2 regions of the uncultured Marivirga sp. genome follow, and region 1 is predicted to be linked to the other one. Evidence: riboswitches for the same ligand, from Rfam matches in the RefSeq annotation. Region 1 holds a riboswitch; the other holds the start of a gene.

Evidence for each region. Region 1 has a riboswitch for S-adenosylmethionine ahead of AAC601_RS10665 (O-acetylhomoserine aminocarboxypropyltransferase/cysteine synthase). Riboswitches for the same ligand answer to the same signal wherever they lie in the genome.
Region 2: linked by a shared signal. The riboswitch ahead of metH (methionine synthase) and the one ahead of AAC601_RS10665 (O-acetylhomoserine aminocarboxypropyltransferase/cysteine synthase) in region 1 are both predicted to bind S-adenosylmethionine.

What each region holds. Positions count from the first base shown of each region.
Region 1 is NZ_CAXBEQ010000004.1:164,195-171,792, reverse strand. It holds gene sucD (succinate--CoA ligase subunit alpha) at 1-630, opposite strand, end outside; gene AAC601_RS10685 (DUF2256 domain-containing protein) at 780-923, shown strand; gene AAC601_RS10680 (NAD(P)H-hydrate dehydratase) at 1,052-2,545, shown strand; gene AAC601_RS10675 (T9SS type A sorting domain-containing protein) at 2,590-2,955, shown strand; gene AAC601_RS10670 (lysoplasmalogenase) at 3,056-3,745, shown strand; SAM riboswitch class I at 3,874-3,966, shown strand; gene AAC601_RS10665 (O-acetylhomoserine aminocarboxypropyltransferase/cysteine synthase) at 4,320-5,648, shown strand; gene metX (homoserine O-acetyltransferase) at 5,623-6,651, shown strand; gene AAC601_RS10655 (homoserine dehydrogenase) at 6,638-7,598, shown strand, end outside.
Region 2 is NZ_CAXBEQ010000003.1:23,666-31,263, reverse strand. It holds gene AAC601_RS07835 (efflux RND transporter periplasmic adaptor subunit) at 1-611, shown strand, start outside; gene AAC601_RS07830 (hypothetical protein) at 663-1,871, opposite strand; gene AAC601_RS07825 (DUF4221 family protein) at 1,948-3,099, shown strand; gene AAC601_RS07820 (hypothetical protein) at 3,050-4,021, shown strand; gene AAC601_RS07815 (transcriptional regulator) at 4,145-4,744, shown strand; gene AAC601_RS07810 (DUF3307 domain-containing protein) at 4,741-5,457, shown strand; SAM riboswitch class I at 5,533-5,652, shown strand; gene metH (methionine synthase) at 5,703-7,598, shown strand, end outside.

The DNA.
Region 1 (7,598 bases):
AATTTCACCGATCATTACAATCGCATCAGTATCATCATCTTCCATCAACATTTGTACAGCCTCTTTTGTAGGAGTACCGATGATTGGGTCACCACCGATTCCGATAGCAGTAGAAATCCCCAAACCTGCTTTCACAATTTGGTCAGCTGCTTCATACGTTAAAGTACCTGATTTAGAAACAATCCCAATTTTACCTTTTTTGAAAACAAAACCAGGCATAATACCAACTTTCGCTTCACCTGGAGTGATCAATCCCGGACAATTTGGACCAATCAAGGTTAAATCTTTATCTTGAATATAAGTTTTTGCTTTAAGCATGTCTTTAACAGGAATTCCTTCGGTGATGGTTATAATCACTTTAATACCCGCATCAGCAGCTTCCATAATAGCGTCTGCAGCAAATGCAGGTGGAACAAAAATAATGGATACATTAGCACCTGCTTCTTTCACGGCATCTTCAACCGTATTAAAAACTGGTTTACCCAAATGTTTTTGACCTCCTTTGCCTGGGGTAACACCACCAACTACATTGGTGCCATATTCTATCATTTGCTCAGCATGGAATGTTCCCTCTGAACCTGTGAAACCTTGTACAATTACTTTAGAATCTTTATTGACTAAAACGCTCATTATGCTCTGTTTAAAGTTTTTGCAAAAATAGAAGAAAAGGCTTCATTCACAAAGTAATTTCAAGCTTGTTTCTGAATTAGTTGTCAAATGGTATTCTAAACAATCTATAAAAATATTGATTTAGAAAAAATAGAAAACAAAAATTGACTATGGTTAAAATGACCAAAAAGAGCAACCTTCCTTCAAAAATCTGTCCTACTTGCGGGAAGCCATTTAGTTGGAGAAAAAAATGGGAGAAAAATTGGCCAAACGTAAAATACTGTAGTAAAAAATGTAGAGCTAATTTCAACTAAAGATATTGAAAATAATCCTGCTTTGTTAAGTTAATTAGGGAGGTAAAACCTGTCAGGTTTGTTTGAAATTATTAATTAAACAAAGTAGGGATAAATAAAATATTCACAATTTTCCTATCTTAAGCATTATGAAGATTTTGAATGTTAAACAAATTAGAGAAGCAGATTTATATTCAATTGAAAATGAACCCATTGCTAGTATTGATTTAATGGAAAGAGCCAGTAAGAAAGTAGTGGACTGGATTACTGATAATTTCTCAAATCAAAATAAAGTGGTCGTTCTTGCAGGCTCAGGTAATAATGGCGGTGATGGTTTGGCCATTGCCAGAATATTGTCTGGACAAAAATATATTGTAAAAGTAGTTTTGGTAATGGGTGATAAAGGCTCAGAAGATTTTGAAATAAATCTTTCGAGATTAACATCAATAGATGAGGTTGATATTTCTTCAGCACTCAGTTCTGATGAAAATGTCAAAGATATTATTTTCATAGATGCCATTTTTGGCTCTGGATTATCTCGCCCAATTGAGGGTAAAATTGCAGAATACATCCATAAAGTAAACGAATTAGAAGGTATAAAAATAGCGGTGGACATTCCTTCCGGTATTTTTGCAGATGAACCAAGCGCGGGAGATACAATTCTCAAAGCTGACTATACCTTAAGTTTCCAGGTACCTAAATTAGCCTTTATGATGGCTGAGAACCAGAAGTATATTGGCCAATTTGAAATACTAGACATCGGCTTATCCCGTGATTTCATTGAGAATTGCATAAGCGATTACTCAATTTATAAACCAACAGATAAAAATAAAGCATCAATAAAAGTAGGGTCTACAGCTCATAAAGGCGATAGAGGCAGAGCGTGCATTATTGGTGGTGGCCATGCCAAAATGGGGGCAGTTATCTTAGCTGCTCAAGGCGCTTTACACTCTGGAATCGGATTATTGACCGTACAAGCATGTCCACATTGTATTCAAATCGTACAAATTCAAATCCCAGAGGCATTGATTTTAGAAGATGAAAATGAATATGTACTTGGCAGTTTCATGAATTATGAAAAGTATGATTCTCTGGTTTTTGGTCCTGCAGTTGGTTTCGCAAATAAAACAGTTACTCTACTTAAGGAAATCCTAAAATCATATAATGGCCAATTAATTTTAGATGCTGATGCTATTACAATTCTTGCTGAAAACAGAGAAATGCTCGAAATGCTACCTAAGGGCACCATTCTGACTCCCCATCACGGGGAGTTCAAGAGGCTAGTTGGAGATTATTCCAATAATTTTGAAGCTTTGATGCAACTAAAGTCATTCTGTATGCATCATAAAGTTGTAGTAATATTAAAAGGCAAATATTCTGCAGTTTGCAACAGCAATGGAAATATCAGTTTCAATAGTACAGGAAATCCTGGAATGGCAAAAGGCGGAAGTGGCGATTTATTATGTGGGATTTTAGCGGGACTTGCACCACGCATTAAAAAACCATACGAAATAGCAAAGTTGGCAGTATTTTTGCACGGTCTAGCTGGTGACATTAGCCTTCAGGAATACGGAGAGAATTATATGACTCCTTCAACTATGGTATTGAATTTGAAAAATGCATTTAAATTAATTGAAAATTAAATCAACAGTAAAACTATAAGCGGCAATGGCCGTAAAAAACTAAAATGAAATTCTCTAAGAACATATTGCTTATCTTCTTTATCAGCTTTAGCATATCCTTTGCAAATGCTGAAAAAGATTCATTAAAAGAAAAAGCAGTTGATATCGAAATCATAAAGATATTGAAGGAAGCTGAGGTCTACCCTAACCCAGCAGAGGATTTCATTTACTTAAAAATTAATGAGGGTTCCATTACTTCAGAAATTAGTATTGAAGTAATGAGCATCATTGGCAATAAAATGAGCATCACTCACGAAAAGATTAATCCTGGTCTTTACAAGATTAACCTCAAAAACATCCCTAGTGGCCATTATTATGTGATGTTAACCGTTGATACCGACAAAAGCTTAAAAAAGTTCATAAAGAAATAAGACTTTTGCATTTCACATTTCCGTTGTTTAGCGTAATTTCTTCACATAAATCTCTTTTATAATAGCTTTTTAATAAGTACTTTTCGATAAACATTGTTAGATGAGCTTTAAAGCATATTTCTATTGGATAGTTGCAGTACTTGAAATAATCTCTTTGTCTTTTGAGGTTAACATCTTACACCAAATTTGTAAACCACTATTGATGATAGCTCTTTTGATTTATTTTTGGGATAAATCAGATAGTAGAAAAGATGAAAAATGGGTAAGTTTTGTCACTTTAGCATTAGCTTTTAGTTGGATCGGTGACATAATGCTGCTATTCGCTTTTAAACACTTTATGTTCTTTTTTGCTGGCATCTCAGCATTTTTAGTAGCTCATATCGCCTATATCATAGCCTACAGAAGAGCAACTTTTCAAGACAAGCTAAACTTTAGTTGGTCTTTTTTCCCAGTAATTGTAGTAGCTTATTTAGCTTTAATGGCATATTTGATTTTACCATACATAGATAGTGTAATCCAAGTCCCAATTACTCTTTATGCAATAGTTTTAGCATTAATGATAGTGGTGGCATGGTTTCGTAAAAATCAAACTACCGATGATAGCTTCCAATTAGTGGTATTGGGCGCAGCATTATTCACTATTTCCGACTCTGTTCTTGCCATCAATCGTTTTTCTCACACCATACCCTATGCTGGAGTTGCAGTAATGAGTACCTACATTATTGCTCAGTGGCTTATAGTAAACGGATTGTTAAAGCATAAGAAAACCCCAAGTGATAACACAATATAATCTTCTTAAAATTCATATAAAATCAATAGTTTATTCTGTAAAAAAATTATTTTTAAAATAAGTAATTTTTATTTGGAATGATGTTTGTTTATTTCAAAAAGCTTTTCCTACATTTGAATTATTAAATCAATTTATAACGAAGAGGTAAGAGACAGGCTCTATGATCCTCTGGCAACCTGATTCAAGGTGCCAAATCCTGCCCGATAAGGGAAATATAAATATGAAAGCATTACACAACTCAAGTCAAAGCGTTCAATTCGCAGTTCAACAATCAACTGGATTCAATTCTCGAATCAAGTTCAGTATTTCAATTAATCACAACGATATTTTTTTAGCTCCCATGCGAATGTGCATGTGCTGTAGTTGTTAATCAACAATTCAACTCTTTTGGATTCATCCCAATAATCTGAACTGGAAAGGGCTGTCCTTTTCGATCTAATTACTTTCTGGAAACATATATAATCCATTCAAAACCAATTAATTAAAATTTTTATTATCGCGTCCATCATGCTGATGGGCTTTATTATTTCTCAATTATTATTCTAAAAAATTATACATCTTAAATTTTAAAATTATGTCAACTACACAAAAATTCGAAACATTACAGTTACATGCAGGTCAGGAAATTGACCCAACAACCAATTCAAGAGCGGTGCCTATTTATCAAACCACAAGCTATGCTTTTAATAACTCAGACCATGGTGCCAATTTATTCGGTCTGAAAGAATTTGGCAATATCTATTCAAGAATCATGAACCCGACCAATGATGTTTTTGAGAAAAGAATTGCGGCTTTAGAAGGTGGGGTTGCAGCAGTTTCAGTTGCATCAGGACAAGCGGCACAATTTATTGCCTTGAATAATATCTTGGAAGCTGGCGATAATTTCATCACTACCAAATATTTATACGGAGGCACCTACAATCAATTCAAAGTATCCTTCAAGAGACTAGGTATAGAAGCACGATTTTCTCCTGATGAGGAAGTAGAATCTTATGAAGCATTGATTGATGAAAATACTAAAGCCATTTATTTGGAAACCATTGGTAACCCGACTTTCAATATCCCTGATTTCGAGACTATTTCCGCATTAGCTAAAAAGTATGACTTACCATTAATTGTAGATAATACATTTGGTGCGGGCGGTTATTTGTTCAGACCTATTGAACATGGTGCTAATGTGGTTGTAGAATCTGCAACCAAGTGGATTGGCGGTCATGGGACTTCAGTAGGCGGTGTATTAGTAGATGCAGGTAACTATAATTGGGGCAATGGTAAATTCCCGCAGTTTTCGGAGCCTTCGGAAGGCTATCACGGACTAAATTTCTGGGAAACTTTTGGAGAAGGAAACCCGCTGGGTCTACCCAATATTGCTTATGCCATCAGAGCAAGAGTAGAAGGTTTACGGGATTTTGGCCCAGCTTTAAGTCCATTCAACAGCTTCTTGTTGCTTCAAGGATTAGAAACGCTTTCACTAAGGGTACAAAGAACAGTCGATAACGCTTTAAAATTAGCTTATTGGTTAGAGAAACACCCTTTAGTGGACAAAGTGAATTACCCAGGATTAGAGAGCAGTAAATATTATCAACTGGCTAAAAAATATCTTCATAATGGCTATGGTGGAGTTTTATCATTTACCGTAAAAGGAGATAAAGAAGAAACAAAAGCCTTTGTGGATAATCTTAAATTAGTTAGCCATTTGGCAAATGTGGGAGATGCTAAAACATTGATTATTCAGCCATCAGCTACTACTCACCAACAATTATCTGATCAAGAGCAACTGTCAGCAGGTATTTCTCCTAACTTATTAAGAGTATCTGTTGGTATTGAGCATATTGACGATATCATTGCAGATTTTACTCAGTCATTTCAAAAAATACATGAAGAAAACTATGCCACAGCATAATTTACCTAATTCTTTTCAATTAGAAAGCGGTCAAAGCTTGCTCGGGGCTTCTCTTTATTATGAGATTCTAGGTGAAATTTCAGAAAATAAAGAAGTGGTTTGGGTTTGTCATGCTTTTACTGGAAGCGCCACCGTCAAAGATTGGTGGGCTTCACTTTTTGTTGAAAATGGTGGGTTTATAGATCTCAATCAGCATGTTGTAATATGTGCTAACTTATTGGGCTCGTGTTACGGAAGCACGGGGCCAGAATCGCTAAATCCTCATACTGCAGAAATTTACGGTGATGAGTTTCCCATAATTACCAACAGAGATGCAGTCAGAGCTTTTATAGAATTAAGGATAGCATTGAATATCCCTAAAATTCATTTCTTAATTGGAGGATCATTAGGTGGTCAGCAAGCGTTGGAATGGTCAATCATGGAACCCGAAGTAATTGTAAACCAGATTTTAGTAGCTTCAAATGCCAAACATTCTGCTTGGGGAATAGCCTTTAATGAATTACAAAGACAAGCTATTGAATTAGGGGAAAAGAGCGATGTTGAAGACCAACAAAAATCTCTTTCATTGGCGAGAAGCATAGCTATGCTAAGTTATAGAAGCTATTCGGACTTTGAACGTAACCAAAATGGAAAAGCTGAAAACGGTGATTGGAGAGTGTCTTCCTATTTAAAATATCAAGGAAAGAAATTCAATGGGAGATTTAGCATTAAAAGCTATAATATTCTATCCAAAATGATGGATTCTCATAATGTGGCAGACGGAAGAGGAGGTAAATTAGCTGAAGTACTGAAATCCGTCAAAGTCAAAACTTTATGCATAGGGATTGACAGTGATAATCTATTTCCACTTGATGAGCAAATATTTATCAGCGAGCATATTCCCAATGCAAAATTAGAGGTAATTAAATCGTCCAAAGGACATGATGCATTTCTAATAGAAGGAAACCTGATTTCTAAATTCATCAACAAACAATTAAGCAATACTTTATATGAAGAAACTTAAAGCGGGATTATTCGGATTAGGAGTAGTAGGCTCTGGAGTTTATACTATGCTAAAGCAAAATGAAAAATATGGCATTTCGATAGAGAAAATTGCCGTGAAGAACATTGATAAAGCAAGAGAAATAAATTTACCTGATGAAATTCTTACTTCAAAACCGGAGGAAATCTTAGAAAATAACGATGTAGATGTCATCATCGAATTAATTAACGAGCCTGAAGAGGCATTTGATATCGTTAAAAAGGCATTCGAAAAAGGAAAATCAGTAGTGAGTGCTAATAAAAAAATGGTAGCACTTCATCATCAAGAATTGTTGCAACTAAGCGAAAAGTATGGAGTCAAATTCTTTTACGAAGGTGCAGTATGCGGTAGCGTGCCAATTTTAAGATTGCTTGACCAACATTACAAGTCAGATTCAATAAAATCTGTAAAAGCCATCGCTAATGGGACTTGCAATTTTATTCTCTCAAAAATGACAGCTGAAAATCAGGATTACGACTCAGCATTGCAGGATGCCCAAGATTTGGGCTTCGCGGAATTAGATCCTTATTCGGATGTAAGTGGTGAGGACACCCGTTTTAAATTGGCCATTATGATTTATCATGCATTTGGAATTTTTGTACATCCCAATGCAATCTCTTTGGAGGGAATTAATTATTTGGATGAAACACTTGTGCAATTTGCTCAAAAGAATAAGTTAAAAATCAAATTAATTGGACAGGCTCAAAAGATCAATGGTGAAATAAAAGCTAAAGTAGAACCGCAATTGGTCAGTGAAAAGCAAGACTTCTATAACATTGAAAATGAATACAATGGAATATTAGTGGATGCTGAATTTACTGGAGAGCAGTTTGTAAAAGGTAAAGGAGCAGGAAGCTTTCCTACAGCATTAGCTGTTTTATCTAATTTAAAGGATTTGAAATATGACTTAGCAATAGCCAAGTCTTCAG
Region 2 (7,598 bases), on a different contig from region 1:
TGAATAATATGGAGGTGCGTGTAGATGTAAATGAGAATGATATTATCAGAATTAATATCGGTGATACCGCCAATATTGAAGTAGATTCATATACTTACATGGAGAAAGAATTCAAAGGGGTTGTAACTGCCATAGCCAATACGGCCAATGAAAAAGCTTCACAGGATGCAGTAACCGAATTTGAAGTGAAAGTGAAAATACTTAATTCTTCATACGAGGATTTAATCACCGAAGATGGAGATTCTCCATTCAGACCAGGAATGACGGCTAGTGTTGAAATTATGACGGAAACTAAGAAGGATATCTTAACTGTGCCGCTTTCTTCAGTTACTTTAAGAACTCCGGAAAACAAACAAGATTCCGCTGCCAAAGAAGTAGATGTTCGAACTCCTAAGAAAGAGAAAGAAGTTGTTTTTGTGGTACAGGACGATAATACCGTAAAAATGACAGAAGTAAAAACGGGCATTAGCGACTTTGAATTTATCCAAGTTGACGGGCTTAATGCTGGTCAAGCAGTAGTTAAAGGTCCTTTCTTAGCAATTTCTAAAACCCTCAAAGACGGAGATTTAGTGGAAGTGAAAAATAAAGAGAAAGCTAAAACAGAGGAATAGCAGATATTTAATTTTTAGGTAAGGAAATGGCAGTTTTTCAACTGCCATTTTTTATTGTAGCCCTAAAATAATTCCAGGAAAAAAATTTCCGAGTGTCAATAAAGAAGGTTCTTGGTTTTTAATTGATGTTAACTGATAATTGATAGCTGCTCCTAATTCCAAATACCGTTTTTTGGTTATTTTAAATCCATAAATCAATTCCGAACGCCAAATTCTTGGACCTTTTAAAAGCTTAACGTCTCGTGCTTTTTGTTGCCACACGGATGTGTTTATAGAAACAAATTTGGTTCTATAGGGGTCACTCCACTCCTTCTCTAAACCGTACGAAAATCCCCAAACGGGCATGCCAGAAATAGATAAATTATATCCAAACTGTACAATATTGCTGAAAAATCTACTTCCTGTTCCTAAAGAAATATTTGATAAAAACAGATCTGTTGAACGAAAACTTAAGTAACCATCACTTGCATCAATATTCAACAATCCCAAAGGGACTCCATTATTTTTCCCACTAATATTAATCAGCCCAATTTGATTCCCATTATTCACCTTACTGAAATTGATTAAACCAATCTGCCAGCTGTCACTGAACAAACTGCTGAATTCATGACCAAAACCTGCAGTTCTGGCATAATTAAATAGTCCCAATTGTAAGCCATTAGTTTGTCCATCCGAATAATTGAACAAGGGTGCAATCTGAAAACCTACCATACCTAGCTTAGTTGAATTGATCAAACCGGCTATTTGAGCGCCAACAAGATTTCGTGATTTATTAGTTAAAAAGCCAAGTTGGAATCCCGTAAAGCCAGACTCTACAATATTGAAAATTGAAATTTGAACCCCAGTCCCATCCCCAAAAGTTTTATTAGTAATTGTAGCAATTTGAAAGCCTCTGAACGTTTCTTGCAACTTTTCTTTAGGGTTCAACTTATTATTAACTCCCGATATATTGGCAAATCCAGCAAACTGTAGACCCAGAAACTTTTCATAATTATAATTGGAAATAAGCCCAATCTCTATACCACTCACACTTCCTGTAATACCTGAACTTAAGTTCAAGGATAACTTATAGTGTTGGGAAATTTCATCCGCAGAATGATTACTAAAACCAGGAAAAGCAGAAATATGAATGCTTGATTGCTTGGAATAGTACTGAGCGAATAAATTTGTCGAAATCAAGAAGAAAAGCAGTAAAACTATAAACTTAAAATTGGAGTCTCTTGCTCTTATTTTTTCTAGTCTTTTAATAATATCTTGCATCCTTTTAAGTTATAGTTTACGGCTATAGTTCAAATTTAGCTAAATCTTTAACAGCTGTAAACCAATCTTATTGTTAATGTACAGAATTACATACCTAATCATTATTATTTCATTATTCACTTCATGTGATGAGAAAGATGGTCAAGAAATTGATTTTACTACAATTGAGAAGAAAAAAATACAGCTAAACTTTGCAATGCGCGAGATGATTTCAACCACTCAATGTAAAAATATTGAAGGAACAGACTATCTTTTTCGCTTTATAGACTACCAATCGCAGCAGAAACCTCAAGCTTTAGAAATTATCAATTTAACAAGTGAAAGAGTCGAAAAGATTATTAATTTCCCGATGGAAGGTCCTAATGCTTTTGATGGTTTGGTCAATTTTCATGTACATAATTTCGATTCCATATTTTTCCATAATGAAGCTTTCCCGCTTACTTTCTACTTGACCGATACTAGCAAAGTAATAAAACAGAAGTGGGAAATTGAAGATATGGAAATAGGCGCTGGATGGTCGGCCAATTCAGCTCCATTTCTTATCGATGACAGATTGTACTTCCACAGCTTTTCCACGCAATCATTTTACCCTGATGAACAAGATTTTATTGAAAATGAGTTTTTAAGCTACTTGCATTTAAGGACTGGAGCAATAACACCAATCTCGTCTGTTGACTTCCCTAAAATATTCAAAGAGAATTTTAGAAATGGAAAATGGTTTCCATGGAGTGAAAGTCCTATTCTCCATCATTATAATAATAAAATGTTTGTAGGATTCATGATGAGTCCTGAGGTAACAAGCATTAAAGAAGGTCAAACTGAAAAAATTAAACTTGAAATCTCACAATCGAAACTAGCAGTGCCAGTTAGCATTGACATCAATGACTATGCTTCAAATTTTTACTCCTTAATTGGAAATTCGCAATTGAGTAAAATAATCTATGATCCATACCGAAAGAAATTAATTAGACTATTCAAACGCTCAATAGAAATTGGAGAAAATGAGGATAGAGAGTCTGTCTATTATCGTTCAAAATTCGATTTACTATTTTTCGATTTGAATGGAAAACTCGTAGCAACATTAGAATTGCCAAAAAACAAAATCAATCCTTCAGTTATAATTCCAACTGAAAAAGGTCTATTAATCAATACTGACAACCCCTTTAACCCAGAGAACCATGAAGACTATCTTGAGTTTAATCATATTAGCATTGATAATTTGCAATAATTTTCCAAGTAATGCGCAGACTGTCAACAACGGAAATCTTTTCTTTTGCAGAGCAAATGCAGATATGGGAAATATAATTCCTATCGATGATAAAGTAATCATTAGACCCAACAAAGCAAGCTCCCTATTATTATCCAATCGAAACGGTTTAATTGATGATACACTTAAAATGAAAAAAGAATGGGGGCCTGTAATGGGTGTTGTCGTTACTTCTGATTCCACCTTTTCAGTAGCCTTAGGAGCTCATGGGTTGGGAGTTCAGATTAAGAACAACAAGTTTTCAATGCTGGAAGAAATTCCATCTGTATTTTTTATTGAAGAGTATGAAACGGGAATGAAGATACCTATTGCAGATTATGTGGTTGGGATAACCCCTAATACCAATGCTCCAAGGAAACACAGTATTTATCAATTTGCACTAATCCATAAAGTAGACTCACAACTTTTAATTTTGAATGAACCACTTCCATTGAAAGCAAGGTACTATCAAGGAATGAGTCATTTAGCCGACTATTATGTTAGCGACAATAAACTAATTATTAATCATTCCGAAGCCAACGCTCTCATCATTCATGATTTAAAAAATGAACAAACTGAAATTAAAAGATTCCCTGAAATTGAAGACAAAAATAAGGAGATTTGGTATGCTATTGTAGATAATGCCAATGATGGTTTTTATCTAGTACGAAATCGAAAGAAAGAGGTAAATGAAGTCTACTCCTATAACTTAAAATCCAACGAGCTGCAATTTATTTTATCCACGGAGCATCATATTTCAAGCATCAATAAATCAAGAGCATTTTATCGAGAAAAAGACGAAGAGGGGGATATTTGCTTTTATTATATAGGCTTAGATCAAACTTCAAATTCTAGTGTTGAGGTTATAAAACTTGATGAGGTTACAATAGAGAATAATAATTGAGGTAGTGCCACTTTTCCTATTACCCTTCAATATTATATAAATCATATAATTAAAAATATATGCCATATATCATATAATATTAAATATACCATAATTGTCATATAATTTTGTATATTTGATAGTATGATAGCAGTAATAACTGGAGACATTATCAATTCTTCACACAGTAAAAATCAAGAATGGCTAAAACAGCTTAAGATAGGCTTAAATCAATTTGGTGGATCACCTAAAGATTGGGAGATTTTTAGAGGTGATAGTTTTCAACTTAGAGTAAGTATCGAAAAAGTACTATATACTGCATTTTACCTCAAAGCTTCCATAAAACAAATCAAAGGTAAAGATGTGCGGATGGCAATTGGAATTGGTAGAGAAATGCATAAATCTCAAAAAATAAGTGAATCTAATGGAGAGGCCTATCAAAATTCTGGAAAATGCTTTGAAAGCCTTAGAAAGGCAAATCTAATGATTAGAAGTTTCGATTCAGAATGGGACAATACTTTAAATTTAATGATAGCACTTTACTTGTTAACGGGGAACAAATGGACTCCGACAGAGGCGAATATCATCAAAACGGTATTTGAAAACCCCAGTAAAAACCAACAGGAAATAGCAGAAGAACTAAATAAAAAACAAGGAAATATCAGTGTAGCCTTGAAGAGAGCTGGCTTTGATGAATTAAACCAACTCATCACATACTATGAACAACAAACCCAACTTCTATGATTTCATTTCTCCTCAAAACCTTAGTGGCCCACGTACTAGGTGATTTTGTGTTTCAACCAGACCATTGGATAATAGACAAGCAACAAAAGAAAGCGAAATCAAAATTTCTTTATTTCCATATAATCATCCATGCAGCTGCTTTGTTGATTCTATTGCAACTGGATTCCCGATATTGGTTGGCTTTCTTGATAATTCCTATCAGTCATTATTTGATTGATATCATCAAAATCAATCTTGAAAAAAGTATTAACAGCAGATTCCTGTTTGCCTTAGACCAAATAGCTCATTTATCAGTGATCATTGGTTTAGGATCGTTTTATTATCCTGAACTGATCAATTTCAATTTTGAGCTTTCTAATAATGTACTGTTTTTATTACTAAATATTCTGCTGATCACCTACGGAGTTGCGGTTTTGATAAAAGTCATAATGTCAAAATGGGATTTGCCAGAAGACTCTGATTCTGATTCATTATCAAAAGCAGGAAAATACATCGGCATGTTAGAAAGGTTATTTGTTTTCAGTTTTGTGTTGATGGCAGAATGGCAAGCAATCGGTTTTCTTATTGCCGCAAAATCAGTATTTCGCTTCGGTGATTTATCAAGAGCCAAGGACCGAAAACTTACAGAATACATTTTAATTGGCACATTATTAAGTTTTGGTCTTGCTATTTTGGTAGGCTTTGTTTACAAAAACATGCTTACCCTTATCTGAATATCAACAATAGACAATTAAACAAAATTCTTAACAATCACTTTTCCATTTCGCTTTTTATGCTTTACTTTGATTCACTTATCCAGAAAGACTGAGGGATTGGGCCCTTTGAAGTCTTAGCAACCCTTCCAATGCATTTGCAAAAGGAAAAGGTGCTAACTCCCATCCAGGCGGATAGTCTGGTAAAGATAAGAAACAGCCTTTCTCACGGCACTTTCTGGATATAAAAATGATAAATATTCAGAATGAGTCGATTTTCAAAAGATATTTTAAAAGACAGAATTTTAGTGTTGGATGGTGCAATGGGCACCATGATTCAAAACTATAAACTCACGGAAGCTGATTACCGAGGAGAACGTTTTGCTGATTACCCCTCTGATTTAAAAGGTAATAATGACCTGTTGTCCCTTACACAGCCTGACATCATCAAGGATATTCATAGAGCTTACTTAAATGCTGGTGCTGACATCATCGAAACCAATACCTTTAGTGGCACTACCATTGCAATGGCAGACTATGATATGCAGGATTTGGTTTGGGAACTCAATGAGCAGTCAGCAAAAATTGCCAAAGAAGCAACCGAGGAATATTCCGATAAACCAAGATTTGTAGCAGGTTCGATTGGACCAACCAATAGAACTGCGTCCCTATCACCGGATGTAAATCGTCCGGGTTTCAGGGCTATTTCTTTTGATGAATTAAAGATTGCTTATAAACAACAAGCCGAAGCCTTGGCTGTTGGTGGAGTCGATATATTTTTGGTGGAAACTGTTTTTGATACCCTGAATTGTAAGGCTGCATTGATGGCAATTCAAGAACTCAATGATGAAAAAGGTATTGATATTCCAGTTATGGTTTCTGGCACCATTACCGATGCTAGTGGGAGAACGCTTTCCGGTCAGACTGTAGGAGCATTCTGGAACAGTATTCGTCATTTCCCTTTGCTAAGTGTAGGTTTTAACTGCGCATTAGGTGCAGACCAGCTAAAAGTCTATTTGCAACAATTGGCTAGAATTTCGGATGTTGCCATTTCTTGTCACCCTAACGCGGGCCTACCTAATGAATTTGGAGAATATGACGAAAGTCCAAGCCAAATGAGCAGTATTATTAAAAGCTATTTCGATGAAGGTTTGGTAAATATCATTGGAGGTTGTTGTGGTACTCAGCCAGAACATATTAAAGCCATTGCTGATTATGCTGCTCAATCTAAACCGCATAAAATAGCACCTCAACAGAAATTGATGCGACTTAGTGGACTAGAGCCATTGTCCATCACGCCTGAACTAAATTTTGTCAATATCGGAGAAAGGACCAATGTATCCGGATCGAAGAAATTTGCTCGATTAATTCGTGAAGAAAAATTTGAAGAGGCAGTGGATATCGCTATTGATCAAGTGGAAGGAGGCGCTCAGATAATAGACATCAATATGGATGACGGTATGCTGGATGCAGTAAATGTCTTGCCGAACTTTGTCAATCTTATTGCCTCAGAACCTGATATAGCACGACTTCCATTTATGATCGATTCTTCTAAGTGGGAAGTGATTGAGGCTGGTTTAAAATGCCTACAAGGAAAAGGAATTGTTAATTCTATTAGTCTGAAAGAAGGCGAAGAAGATTTAATAGCCAAAGCCAAAAAAATTAAGAGTTACGGTGCAGCTGTAGTTGTAATGGCCTTCGATGAAACTGGTCAAGCGGATACATTTGATAGAAAAGTCGAGGTTTGCAAGCGCTGTTATGATTTATTAGTAAATGAAGCTCAGTTTCCAGCTGAAGACATCATCTTCGATCCAAATATTCTGACCATCGGAACGGGGATGGAAGAGCATAATAACTATGCAGTAGACTTCATCGAAGCTGTGAAATGGATAAAAGAAAACCTACCTAATGCAAAAACCAGTGGTGGAGTCAGTAATATTTCATTTTCTTTTAGAGGTAACAATGTGGTAAGAGAAGCCATGCATTCAGCATTTTTGTATCACGCGATAAAAGCTGGACTAGATATGGGAATTGTTAATCCTGGCATGCTGGAGGTTTATGATGAAATAGATAAAGAACTATTGGATTACGTTGAGGATTTGCTTTTCAATAGAAGAGCTGATGCTACAGAAAGATTAATGTCCTATGCTGAAAATCTTAAG